Linked DNA regions of Hydrogenophaga sp. SL48. The protein of the gene in region 1 interacts with the protein of each later gene in a pairwise test. Links are inferred from orthologs where the notes say so. Each region holds a gene or a part of one and is shown in the gene's direction. Other genes may lie near its edges.

Region 1 (7,976 bases):
GGCCTACTTCAAGAACCACAAGACCATCGCGCCGCGCAAGATCAACACACCCAAGCTGGTGGGCATGCAGGGCAACCCCGGCATGGTGCTGTGACCGACAGCGGCCCGCCCGGGCCGCTGCGGTTCAGCCGCGGGATTCGAGCGAGCGGTTCAGGCGCAGCGCGCCCAGCGTGCAGGCCGCGCCCGAGAGCAGGTAGAGGCTGACGAAACCCAGACCGAAGTGGGCCGACAGGCCCAGTGCCACCAGCGGCGCGAAGGCGGCGCCGAACAGCCAGGCCAGGTCCGAGGTGAGCGCCGCGCCGGTGTAGCGGAAGCGGGGTGCGAAGTTGGCCGTGACCGTGCCCGAGGCCTGGCCGTAGGACAGGCCCAGCAGCACGAAGCCGATCAGGATGAACAGGTCCTGGCCCACTTCGCCGCCGTTGAGCAGCGTGGGGGCGAAACCGCTGAACACGCCGATCAGCACGGCCAGGCTGCCCAGCGTCTGGCGGCGGCCGTAACGGTCGGCCAGCCAGCCCGAGGCCACGATGGCACCGGCGCACAGGAAGGCGCCAACGATCTGGATGCCCAGGAACCCGGTGATGGACTGCTGCGCGTAGAGGTGGATCCACGACAGCGGGAACACCGTGACGATGTGGAACAGGGCGTAGCTGGCCAGCGCGGCGAAGGCGCCGATGAACACGTTGTGGCCCTGCGAACCCAGCAACTCGGCGGTGGACACCGGTTCGAACTCCTGCCGGTCGAGCAGGCCGTCCTGCTCATGGGCGCTCACCAGCTGCAGGCGCGCGAACAGCGCCACCACGTTGATCGCGAACGCCACGAAGAACGGGTAGCGCCAGCCCCAGGACAAAAAGTCCGCCTGCGACAGGCTGCTGTACAGGTAGGCAAACAGCGAGCTGGCGAGGATGAAACCCACCGGCGCGCCCAGCTGGCCCAGCATGGCGTACCAGCCCCGGCGGCTTTCGGGCGCGTTCAGCGCCAGCAGCGAGGGCAGGCCGTCCCACGAGCCACCCAGCGCCAGGCCCTGGCCCAGGCGCAACACGGCCAGCAACGCGATGGCGACACCGCCCAGGCTGGCGTGGCCGGGCAGGAAAGCGATGCCCGCCGTGCAGGTGCCCAGCAGGAACAGGGCGATCGTCAGCTTGGTGGCGCGGCCCCAGCGGCGCTGCACCGCCATCGACAGCACCGTGCCGATGGGGCGGGTGACGAAGGCCAGCGCGAAGATGGCAAAGGCGAAGAGGGTGCCGTCGAGCCGGCTCAGGTGCGGGAAAAACACCGCCGGAAAGACCAGCACCGAGGCGATGCCGTAGACGAAGAAGTCGAAGTATTCCGAGGTCCGTCCGATCACCACCCCCACGGCGATGTCGCCGGGGCTGGCCCGTTCGTGGGCGGCGGGCGTGGGGGGCACGGGCGGGGGGAATGCGGCGGAACCGGCGGGATCAAGGGTGTGGCTGGGCATGGTGTCTCTCGGGGTGGCGGCCTGTGCAGGGCAATATATCTTGAGAACGCCTATCGTGACTTTGACTTTGGCGCTTTGACATAGGACAAAACGTCCTATCGATGTTTCGGCCGAACACCGCTAAATTCCCGCCTGTCCCGCCACTGGGGTTTACCCGAGGCGGTTTGTCGAGACCTTGTTCAGGCCCGCATGCGCACCCCCACCTTCTTTCGTTTTGCCACTTTGCTGACGCTCGCCGGTTTCCTGGCGGGCTGCAGCAAGCTGGTCGTGCTCAACCCCGCCGGCGACGTGGCGGCCCAGCAGGGCAACCTGGTGATCGTGGCCACGGTCCTGATGCTGCTGATCATCGTGCCGGTGATCGGCGTGACCCTGCTGTTTGCCTGGCGCTACCGCCAGGGCAGCCCGCACGCCGAGACCGACTACGCGCCCGACTGGCACCACTCGACCAAGCTGGAGCTGGTGATCTGGGCCGCGCCGCTGATGATCGTGATCGCGCTCGGCGCGATCACCTGGATCAGCACCCACAAGCTCGACCCCTACCGCCCGCTGGACCGCATCTCGGCCGGCAAGGCCCTGCCCGCCAACGTGAAACCGCTGGTGGTGGAGGTGGTGTCGCTGGACTGGAAGTGGCTGTTCGTGATGCCCGAGCTGGGCATCGCCACCGTCAACGAACTGGCCGCACCGGTGGACCACCCGATCCACTTCAAGCTGAGCTCCAGCTCCACCATGAACGCGTTCTACGTGCCCGACCTGGCCGGCATGATCTACACCATGCCCGGCATGCAGACCGAGCTGAACGCCGTCATCAACAAGCCCGGCGTGTACCGGGGCATGTCGTCGCACTACAGCGGCTCGGGCTTTTCGGGCATGACCTTCAAGTTCCACGGCCTGAGCGAGCAGGACTTCGCCCAGTGGGTGGCCAGGGCCAAGGCCGAAGGCCCAGCGCTGAACCGCGCGTCGTACCTGGCGCTGGCCCGGCCCAGCGAGCGCCACCCCGTCGAGCGCTTTTCGTCGGTGGAGGACGGTCTGTTCGACCGCGTGGTGAACCTCTGCGTTGAAGAAGGCAAGGCCTGCATGCACGAGGTCATGGCGCAGGACGCCGCGCGCCAGCGTGCCCACGTCAGCGGGCGGGCGCTGGAGCTGGCCGCCCGGCAGGACATCTGCACCGTCGCCGACGCCTCGCTTGACCTCACCGCCCGCCGCTGAACGCCGCCCGATCCATGGGCCCTTGCGACCCGACCACCACCTGTACCCCCAATGTCTGCTGATTCAACTCCTGTGACCAACCACTGGCTGCTCGGGCGCCTGACCTGGGACTCGATCCCGATGACGCACGAGCCCATCCTGCTGTGGACCTTCGTGGCCGTGGCGCTGGGCGGCCTGGGCGTGTTCGCCCTGCTGACCCGCTACCGCCTGTGGGGCCCGCTCTGGCGCGACTGGTTCTGCAGCATCGACCACAAGAAGATCGGCATCATGTACATGGTGCTGGGCATCGTCATGCTGCTGCGCGGCTTCTCCGACGCGCTCATGATGCGGCTGCAGCAGGCCATGGCCTTCGGCGACAACCTGGGCTACCTGCCGCCGCACCACTACGACCAGGTCTTCACCGCCCACGGCGTGATCATGATCTTCTTCGTGGCCATGCCGCTGGTCACCGGGTTGATGAACTACCTCGTGCCGCTGCAGATCGGCGCGCGCGACGTGGCCTTTCCCTTCCTCAACAACTTCAGCTTCTGGATGACCACCGCCGGCGCCGTGCTGGTGATGGTGTCGCTGTTCCTGGGCGAGTTCTCCACCTCGGGCTGGCTCGCGCTGTCCAACCTGGGCAACCAGAACCCGGGGGTGGGGCTGGACTACTACATCTGGGCGCTGCAGATCGCGGGGGTGGGCACCACGCTCTCGGGCATCAACCTGCTCGTCACCATCGTCAAGATGCGCGCGCCCGGCATGGGCCTGATGAAGATGCCGGTGTTCGTCTGGACCTCGCTGTGCACCAACGCGCTGATCGTGGCCTCGTTCCCCGTGCTCACGGCCGCGCTGGTGCTGATGAGCCTGGACCGCTACGTCGGCACCAACTTCTTCACCAACGAGCTGGGCGGCAACCCCATGCTCTACGTGAACCTGATCTGGATCTGGGGCCACCCCGAGGTCTACATCCTGATCCTGCCGGCCTTCGGCATCTTCTCCGAGGTGGTCGCCACCTTCAGCGGCAAGCGCCTGTTCGGCTACACGTCGATGGTCTACGCCACGGTCTGCATCACCATCCTCTCGTACCTGGTGTGGCTGCACCACTTCTTCACCATGGGCTCGGGCGCGAGCGTGAACAGCTTCTTCGGCATCACCACGATGATCATTTCGATCCCGACCGGGGCCAAGATCTTCAACTGGCTGTTCACCATGTACCGCGGCCGCATCCGCTTCACCGTGCCCATGCTGTGGACGGTGGGCTTCATGGTGACCTTCGCCATCGGCGGCATGACGGGCGTGCTGCTGGCCGTGCCACCGGCCGACTTCGTGCTGCACAACAGCCTGTTCCTGATCGCCCACTTCCACAACGTCATCATCGGCGGCGTGCTGTTCGGCCTCATGGCCGGCATCAACTACTGGTACCCCAAGGCCTTCGGCTACAAGCTCGACGAGTTCTGGGGCAAGTGCTCGTTCTGGTTCTGGCTGGTGGGCTTCTGGGTCGCGTTCACGCCGCTGTACGTGCTGGGCCTGATGGGCATCACGCGCCGCGCCAACCACTTCGAAGACCCCTCGCTGCAGATCTGGTTCGTGATCGCCGCCGTGGGCGCCGGCCTGGTGGCCCTGGGCATTGGCAGCTTCCTGGTCCAGCTGGTGGTCAGCTACCTGCGGCGCGAGCAGCTGCGTGACCACAGCGGCGACCCCTGGGACGGCCGCACGCTGGAGTGGGCGACCTCGTCGCCGCCGCCGCCCTACAACTTCGCCTTCACGCCCGTGGTGCACGGCGTGGACGCCTGGTGGGACATGAAGAAACACGGCTACCAGCGCCCGCTCGGCGGCTTCAAGGCCATCCACATGCCGCTGAACACCGGCGCCGGTGTGGTGCTCTCGGTGCTGTCGCTGGTCTGGGGCTTCGCGCTGATCTGGCACATGTGGCCGCTGGCCATCGCATCGTTCGCGGCCATCGTGCTCGGGGCCATCGTGCACACCTTCAACTACCAGCGCGACTTCCACATCCCCGCGAACGAAGTGACCGCCACCGAACACGCACGCACCCAACTGCTGGCCCGCCATGTCTGACCTCGCTCTCACCCCCGGCGCCGCGCGCGCCTACCACCTCGACCACGAGCCGCACCCCGAGAACGGCACCGCGCTGGGCTTCTGGCTCTACCTGATGAGCGACTGCCTCATCTTCGCCGCGCTGTTCGCCACCTACGGCGTGCTCGGCCGCAGCTACGCGGGCGGCCCGAGCGGCGCCGAGCTGTTCGACCTCAAGCTGGTGGCGATCAACACCGCCTTCCTGCTGCTCTCGTCCATCACCTTCGGTTTCGCCATGCTGCAGAAACAGCAGGGCAGGAAGGGCGGCACGCTGGCCTGGCTGGCCGTCACCGGCGTGTTTGGCCTGTGCTTCCTGGGTGTGGAGCTGTACGAGTTCGCCCACCTGATCCACGTGGGCGCCACGCCGCAGAGCAGCGCCGCCATGTCGGCCTTCTTCACACTGGTGGGCACGCACGGCCTGCACGTGACCTTCGGCTCGATCTGGCTGGTGGTGCTGATGATCCAGATCGCCCAGCGAGGCCTGACCCGCGAGAACAAGCGCCGCCTGATGTGCCTCTCGATGTTCTGGCACTTTCTGGACGTGGTCTGGATCGGCGTCTTCACCTTTGTTTATCTGATGGGGGTGCTGTGATGAGCGCACACGAGAACACCATTCACCACAGCGACCATGACCATGACGATGGCCCGCACAGCACGCTCTCGGGCTACCTGATCGGCTTCGTGCTCTCCATCATCCTCACCGCAATCCCCTTCTGGCTGGTCATGAACGGCGTGATCAGCCACCGCCCCACGGCCGTGCTGGTGCTCGGTGGTTTCGCCGTCGCGCAGATCCTCGTTCACATGGTGTATTTCCTGCACATGAACGGCAAGGTCGAGGGCGGCTGGACGCTGGTCTCCACCATCTTCACCGTGGTGTTCGTGGCCATCGCCATCGCCGGCACGCTCTGGGTCATGTTCCACATGAACGAGAACATGATGCCTTCGCACGGCGGCCACATGGCCCACCCGAATCCGGCCGAACCTCACCGCACCCCATGACGCAGCGAGGCGGCCTGCTGTGGCTGGCGGGTGCGCTGCTGTTCGGCGTGTTCATGGCGCTGGGGGGCTGGCAGCTCCAGCGCCTGGCCTGGAAGAACGATCTGGTCGCCCGCGTCGAGGCCCGGTTGCGCGCCGCGCCGGTGCCGCCTCCCGCCGTGGCCGAGTGGCCGGCGGTGCAGGCCGACCCCGGTGGGTTTGAATACCGCCGCCTGGGGCTGGAGGGTGAGTTCCTGCATGCCGGCGAACAGCTGGTGCAGGCCAGCACCGAGCTCGGGGCCGGGCACTGGGTGCTCACCCCGCTGCAGCAGCGCGACGGCAGCCTGGTGCTGGTCAACCGGGGCTTCGTGCCCTCGACGGCGCAGTGGCGTGCCACCCGCGCCTCGGCCCACTGCGACGGGCCGGTGAGCGTGACGGGGCTGCTGCGGCGCTCCGAACCCGGCGGCGGTTTCCTGCGCCGCAACGACCCGGCCGCCGGGCGCTGGTACTCGCGCGACGTGCCGGCCCTGGCCGCGGCCGTGGGCCTGCCGCCGTCACGGGTGGCGCCGTTCTTCGTGGACGCCGGGGCGGACGCGCCCTGCGCCGGCGCACAGGGCCCGGTCGGTGGCCTCACCGTGCTGCGCTTCACCAACAACCACCTGGTCTATGCGCTGACCTGGTTCGCCCTGGCCGCCATGACGGTGGCCGCCGTGGTCTTTGTGCGGCGGGACGCGGCCCGGCGACGCCTTCACGGACAATCCCGGGGGCCCGCCTGATGTTGCCGGTGGGCGCCCCCAGCCCCATGGTGAATGCCGCCCCGTCCCACCCCAGCACCGTCGGCCCCGACCACGCCGCCGGCCTGAAAAACCTGCAGCAGCTGATCCAGCTGCGCTGGCTGGCCCTGTTCGGCCAGATCGCGACCGTCGAGGTCGCCTTCCACGGCATGGGCATTCCCATCCCGCTGCGGCCCATGCACTGGGTGCTCGCGGGCCTGGCGGCGTTCAACCTGCTGTCGCTGCTGCGCTGTCGCAACCAGCGGCCGGTGACCAGCACCGAGCTGCTGCTCACCCTGCTGGTGGACGTGGGCGCGCTGACCGCCTTGCTCTACCTCAGCGGCGGCGCCACCAACCCCTTCGTGTTTCTGTTTCTGCTGCAGGTGATCCTCGGCGCGGTGCTGCTGCCGGTCTGGGCGACCTGGATCATGGTGGGCGTGACCACGTTGTGCTTCGCCGGGCTGGCGCTGCTGGCCCTGCCGCTGCCCCTGCCGCTCGACCACGACCGGGGCCTGGCCAGCCCCTACACCCAGGGCATGCTGATCTGCTTCGTCCTCAACGCCGTGTTGCTGGTGGTGTTCATCACCCGCATCGCAGGCAACCTGCGCGAACGTGACACGCGGCTGGCCCTGCTGAGGCAGCGCGCGGCTGAGGAAGAGCACGTGGTGCGCATGGGCCTGTTGGCCTCGGGCGCGGCCCACGAGCTGGGCACACCGCTCTCGACGCTGGCCGTCATCCTGGGCGACTGGCAGCACCTGCCGCACTTCAGCTCCGAGCCCGAGCTGGCCGACGACGTGGCCGAGATGCAGGCCCAGGTGGCGCGCTGCAAAGCCATCGTCAGCGGCATCCTGCTCTCGGCGGGCGAGGCGCGGGGGGAGTCGTCCAGCGAGACCACGGTGTGCGCCTTCCTCGACCACGTGGTGCAGGCCTGGCGCGAGCGGCGGCCCGGCGCCCACCTGCAGTACCACAACGCTTTCGGGCGCGACCTGCCCATGGTGGCCGACTCCGCGATCCAGCAGATGATCGGCAACGTGCTGGACAACGCTCACGAGGCCTCGCCCGACGCGGTGTGGTTCGAGGCCCGCCGTGAAAACGGTTTGCTGACGCTGACGGTCTGGGACCAGGGCCCGGGGTTCGCGCCCCACCTGCTGCCCCAGATCGGCAAGCCTTACCAGTCGAGCAAGGGGCACCCCGGCGGCGGGCTGGGGCTGTTCCTGGTGTTCAACGTCGCGCGCACACTGGGGGGCGCCGTGGCGGTGCGCAACCTGGAAGAGGGCGGTGCGCAGGTGCGCATCACCTTGCCGCTGCTGGCCATCACCCTGCCCGAGGACGAACCCCATGGCACCTGAAGACACCGCGCCCAGAGAGCGTCTGCTGATCGTCGAAGACGACGCGGCCTTTGCGCGCACGCTGGCGCGCTCCTTCGAGCGCCGGGGCCACGAGGTGCGGGTGGCCGCGAGCCACGAACAGTTGCTGGAGCAGCTGCTCAG
Region 2 (5,437 bases), 1.7 Mb from region 1 along the record:
ATTCTGCGTGAGGTGAACAACCTCAAGCGCATCGGCGAGCAGTACGCCGCCCAGGACAGCGGAACGCTGTCGATTGCCACCACGCACACCCAGGCCCGTTATGTGCTTCCAGGACCGGTGGCGAAGCTGCGGCAGGCCTACCCCAAGGTAGCGATCAGCCTGCACCAGGGCTCGCCCGACCAGGTGGCGAAGATGCTGATGGAAGAGGTGGCCGAGATCGGCATGGCGACCGAGTCGCTGACCAACTACCCCGACCTGGTCACCCTGCCCTGCTACGAGTGGCAGCACGTGCTGGTGTTCCCGCACGATCACCCCCTGGTGAACCGCGATCGCATCACGCTGGAAGACCTGGCCCAAGTGCCGCTGATCACCTACCACCCCAGTTTCACGGGCCGCACCCGCATCGACCAGGCTTTCGCCTTGCGCCACCTGCGCCCCAACATCGTGCTCGAGGCCATCGACTCCGACGTGATCAAGACCTATGTGAAGCTGGGCATGGGCGTGGGCATCGTGGCCGAAATGGCCATGCAGGGCGACAACGCGACGCCCGATCTGGTGGCCCGCCCCGGGGCGCAGCTGTTCGGCCACAACCTCGCCCGTGTCGCCTTCAAGCGCGGCAGCTACTTGCGCCAGTTCGTGCTGCGGTTCGCCGAGCTGCTGAGCGACCGGCTTTCGCGCGAACTGATCATGAAAGCCATGAGCGGCACGCCGGATGACTATGAACTTTGACACCCCCCGCGCCGGCCTGACGGCCGTCACCCCCCAGGGGGCAACACCTGCGGCCCGGCTGAGCCGGTTCCTCGGTGTTCTGGCTGGGGTTACCTTGATCGCCGGACATTGACATGGCAGCTCTCTCACCCAACACCCCAGCCCTCACCTCCCGCCTGCCCAACGTGGGCACGACCATCTTCACCGTCATGTCCACCCTGGCGGCCGAGGTGGGCGCGGTCAATCTGGGGCAGGGGTTCCCTGATTTCAACTGCGACCCGGCGCTGGTGGACGCGGTGACCCACGCCATGCAGGCAGGCCACAACCAGTACCCGCCCATGCCCGGCGTTCCCGCGCTGCGCCAGGCCATGTCCGCGAAGATGCAGGCGCTCTATGGCCTGCACTGCGACGCCCACACCGAGATCACCGTCACAGCGGGCGCCACGCAGGCCATCCTCACCGCCATCCTGGCCGTGGTGCACCCGGACGACGAGGTCATCGTGCTCGAACCCTGCTACGACAGCTACGTGCCCAACATCGAGCTGGCCGGCGGCGTGGCGGTGCGCGTGCCGCTCACGCCCGGCACCTTCCGGCCTGACTTCGACCTGATCCGCGCGGCGATCACGCCGCGCACCCGCGCCCTCATCATCAACAGCCCGCACAACCCCAGCGGCCAGGTCTGGACCGAGGCAGACATGCTCACGCTGCAGGAGCTGCTGGCGCCCACCGACGTGCTGCTCATCAGCGACGAGGTGTACGAACACATGGTGTTCGATGGCCAGGCACACCAGAGCGCGGCGCGTTTTCCCGGCCTGGCGGCGCGTGCCTTCATCATCAGCAGCTTCGGCAAGACCTACCACGTGACGGGTTGGAAGGTGGGCACCGTGGTCGCGCCCGCGCCGCTCACGGCCGAGTTCCGCAAGGTGCACCAGTTCAACGTGTTCACCGTGAACACGCCGATGCAGCACGCGCTGGCCGCCCACATGGCCGACCCGGCGCCCTATCTGCAACTGAGCGCGTTCTACCAACGCAAGCGCGACCTGTTCCGCGAGGGCTTGGCCGGCACGCGTTTCACGCTGCTGCCGGGCCAGGGCACCTACTTCCAGTGCGTCGGTATCGGCGATCTGGCGGTGCCCGAACGCGACCTGCCCGAGGCCGACTTCTGCCAGTGGCTCACGCGCGAGATCGGCGTGGCCGCCATCCCGCTGTCGGCCTTTTATGGCGACGGCTTCGACCAGAAGGTGATCCGCTTCTGCTTTGCCAAGAAAGACGACACGCTGCACAGCGCCCTGCAGCGTCTGGCGCGGCTGTAGGTCATCGGACAGACCGAGCGCTCACCCGGCGCCGGCGTGCTGATCCAGGGTGGCCGCATGCGCGGCGAACCGGGGCGGAATGCGCTCAGCCGTTGAGCTGAGACCAGGCCTTCTCCAGCCGCTTCACGCTCACCGGCTGCGGCGTGCGTAATTCCTGCGCGAAGAAGCTCACTCGCAGCTCTTCGAGCAGCCAGCGCACCTCCTGCAGGCGCGCGTCCTGCACGCCCTTGCGTTCCGCCACCATGCGCCAGAAGCGCTGGTCTTGCGGGCGCAGTTCGGCCAGCTTGGCGGCGTCGCGCGCCGGGTCGGCGCGCAGTTTGTCCAGACGCAGCTGCACCGCTTTCAGGTAACGCGGAAAGTGCTGCAGCTGCGCGTAGGACGTGGTCAGCAGGAAGCGCTTGGGCACCAGGCGCTGCAGCTGCTGGCCCACGTCGATGGCCACATCCGCGGGAGGGCGGCTGTCTTTCAGCTTGCGCGCGGCGGCCGCGTATTCGCTGAGGATCAGGCCCGCGTTGCGCGCGATCTCGGATGAGATCAACGTGAGCCGGCCGCGGCCCTCGTCCACCCGCTTCTTGAACGCGGCTTCGTCGGTGGGCAGCGGGTCGGCCAGGAAGGCGCGGTCCAGCGCGAGTTCGATGATCTGGTTGCGCAGCTCTTCCAGCGTGCCGCCGCCCGAGCCGCTGTCGGTCTTGCCCACCTGCATGTAGGCCGTGGCCATGGTCATCAGGCCGGGCAGGTTCTTCTCCAGGTACTTGAGTGCGTCCTTGATCTGCAGCGCGAACAGGCGGCGCAGGCCTTCTCGGTGGCGTGCCATCGCCACCTCGGGCTCGTCGAACACCTCGATGCCGACCGCATCGCCCAGGTCCATGAGCGCCGGGAAACCGATCAGCGTCTGCCCGCCCTTGCGGATTTCCATGAGTTCGGGCAGTTCGCCGAAATCCCAGCTGGTGTGGCGCTGGGTGGCGCTGGCGGCGGGTGTTGGCTGCGCTTCTGCCGTGACGCGGCGCGCACCACCCGAACTGGCAGGTGCTGGCGCGACTTTGGGCTCGGGCGCAGCCGGGCGCAGGCTTTCCAGCTTGAGCGAAGCCAGCGCCTGGAAAGCACCGCGCGCCTGCCCCCCCAGCTCTGCTTTGAGCGCCGCGAGGCTGCGCCCCTGGCCCAGCTGGCGGCCGTGTTCGTCCACCACGCGCAGGTGCATGAAGTGGTGCGGTGTGAGCATGTCGACCTTGATGTCGTTGCGCACGATGTCAAGCTGTGTCGCCTCGCGCACCAGTTTCAGCAGCGCGTCCATCAGGTTGCCGGCACCGAACACTGCGGGCTCGGTGAGCGCGGCGGCGAAACGTTCGGCCGTGGCTGGCAGCGGCACCAGGCGCGAACGTGGGCGCTGGTGCAGCGTCTTCAACAGCGCGAGCAGCTTGTCTTTCAGCATGCCGGGCACCAGCCAGTCGCAGCGGTCTTCGCTCACCTGGTTGAGCGCGAAGATCGGCACCGTGACGCTCAAACCATCGCGCGGGTCGCCGGGCTCGTGCAGGTAGGTGCAGGCGCAGTCCACGCCGCCGAGCCGCAAGGTCTTGGGGAACGCCTGCGTGGTGATGCCGGCCGCCTCGTGGCGCATCAGCTCTTCTTTGGTCAGCAGCAAGAGCTTGGGATTGAGCTTGACCGCACCCTGGAACCAGCGCTCGAAACTGGCACCGCTGCACACGTCGGCGGGCAGCTGCTGGTCGTAGAAGGCGTAGATCAGCTCGTCGTCCACCAGCACGTCTTGCCGGCGCGACTTGTGCTCCAGCTCCGCCACCTGCTTCACCAGTTTCTGGTTCGCAGCGAGGAACGGCAGGCGGGTCTCCCAGTCGCCAGCGACCAGCGCCTCGCGGATGAAGATTTCGCGCGCGCCCGCCGGGTCCACCCGGCCGTAGTCGGTGCGGCGGTTGTGATAGACCACCAGGCCGTAGAGCGTGGCACGCTCCAGTGCCGAGACGCGAGCCGCTTTCTTTTCCCAGTGCGGGTCCAGCAACTGTTTTTTCAGCAGGTGCGTGCCCACCTGCTCCAGCCAGGTCGGATCAATGTTCGCGATGCCCCGGCCAAACAGGCGCGTGGTCTCCACCAGCTCGGCGCAGACGATCCAGCGCCCGGGCTTCTTGCTCAGGTTCGCGCCCGGGTGGCGGTAGAACTTGATGCCGCGCGCGCCCAGGTACCAGTCTTCGGCTTCGTTCTTCTGGCCGATGTTGCCGAGCAGACCCGAGAGCATGGCCAGGTGCAGCTGTTCGTAGCTCGCGGGCTGCGTGTTGAGCACCCACTTGTGCTCGGCCACCACGGTGTGCAGCTGGGTGTGGATGTCTCGCCATTCGCGCACGCGCCGCACGTTGATGAAGTTCTCGCGCAGCAGGGTTTCGTACTGGCGGTGGCTGAGCTTGTGGTCCTTGCCATGGCCGCCCTTGGTGTCGTCCAGCCACTTCCAGAGCTTGAGCGTGCCGCTGAACTCGCTCTTCTCGTCGTCGAACTTGGCGTGCGCCTGGTCGGCCTGGGTCTGTTTGTCCATGGGCCGGTCGCGCACGTCCTGCACGCTCAGGGCCGAAGCGATCACCATCACCTCGTCGAGCGCGCCACGCTGCTGGGCCTCCAGCAGCATGCGGCCCACTTTCGGGTCCAGCGGCAGGCGCGAGAGCGTCTGGCCAATCGGCGTGAGCTCGTTGGCCTCGTCCACCGCACCCAGTTCGGAGAGCAGCTGGTAGCCGTCCACGATGGCGCGCTTCTGCGGCGCTTCGATGAAAGCGAAGTCTTCCACCGCGCCCAGGCGCAGCGCCTTCATGCGCAGGATCACGCCCGCGAGCGAACTGCGCAGGATCTCCGGGTCGGTGAAGGCCGGCCGGCCATTGAATCCGGCCTCGTCGTACAGCCGGATGCAGATGCCGTCGGCCACGCGGCCGCAGCGCCCGGCGCGCTGGTTGGCCGCCGCCCGGCTGATCGGTTCGACCATCAGTTGCTCGACCTTCTGCCGGAAGCTGTAGCGCTTCACACGCGCGGTGCCGGCGTCGATCACATAGCGGATGCCCGGCACCGTCAGCGAGGTCTCGGCCACGTTGGTCGAGAGCACGATGCGCCGCCCGCTGTGGTCCTGGAAGATGCGGTCCTGCTCGGCCTGCGACAGGCGCGCAAACAGCGGCAGCACCTCGGCGTTGCGCAGCGTGGGGATGTGGCTGAGGTGCTTGCGCAGGTGGTCGGCCGCCTCGCGGATCTCGCGTTCACCGGGCAGAAAAATCAGGATGTCGCCGCCCTGTGGTGTGCGCCAGAGCTCGTCCACGCCATCGGTGATCGCGTTGTTGAGGTCGTATTCACGACTCTCCTCGAAGGGCCGGTATCGCACCTCCACCGGGAAGGTGCGCCCAGACACCTGGATGACCGGCGCCGGGCCCTTTTTT

Evidence for each region. The genes of interacting proteins can lie anywhere in the genome.
Region 2: the proteins of cyoB (region 1) and IM738_RS07280 interact in binary tests that used the Escherichia coli proteins (3 or more experiments, as listed by UniProt). The link is inferred for Hydrogenophaga sp. SL48 from one-to-one orthologs.

What each region holds. Positions count from the first base shown.
Region 1 is NZ_CP063400.1:3,184,787-3,192,762, reverse strand. What follows is about bases 2,253-5,216. They hold cyoB (cytochrome o ubiquinol oxidase subunit I), read left to right. Parts: upstream 2,253-2,713; coding sequence 2,714-4,720; downstream 4,721-5,216. Other genes in these bases: cyoC (cytochrome o ubiquinol oxidase subunit III), read left to right, coding at 4,713-5,216; cyoA (ubiquinol oxidase subunit II), read left to right, coding at 2,253-2,662. Also shown: thiosulfohydrolase SoxB, read left to right, coding at 1-94; IM738_RS15140 (MFS transporter), read right to left, coding at 125-1,456; more of cyoA, read left to right, coding at 1,646-2,252; more of cyoC, read left to right, coding at 5,217-5,330; cyoD (cytochrome o ubiquinol oxidase subunit IV), read left to right, coding at 5,330-5,737; IM738_RS15115 (SURF1 family protein), read left to right, coding at 5,734-6,489; IM738_RS15110 (ATP-binding protein), read left to right, coding at 6,516-7,835; IM738_RS15105 (response regulator transcription factor), read left to right, coding at 7,825-7,976. UniProt on the Escherichia coli protein: Cytochrome bo(3) ubiquinol oxidase is the terminal enzyme in the aerobic respiratory chain of E.coli that predominates when cells are grown at high aeration.
Region 2 is NZ_CP063400.1:1,525,008-1,530,444, reverse strand. The notes cover bases 1-2,931. They hold IM738_RS07280 (pyridoxal phosphate-dependent aminotransferase), read left to right. Parts: upstream 1-842; coding sequence 843-2,021; downstream 2,022-2,931. Other genes in these bases: hrpA (ATP-dependent RNA helicase HrpA), read right to left, coding at 2,107-2,931; IM738_RS07285 (CysB family HTH-type transcriptional regulator), read left to right, coding at 1-729. Also shown: more of hrpA, read right to left, coding at 2,932-5,437. UniProt on the Escherichia coli protein: Shows aminotransferase activity with methionine and histidine as substrates, and to a lesser extent also with phenylalanine.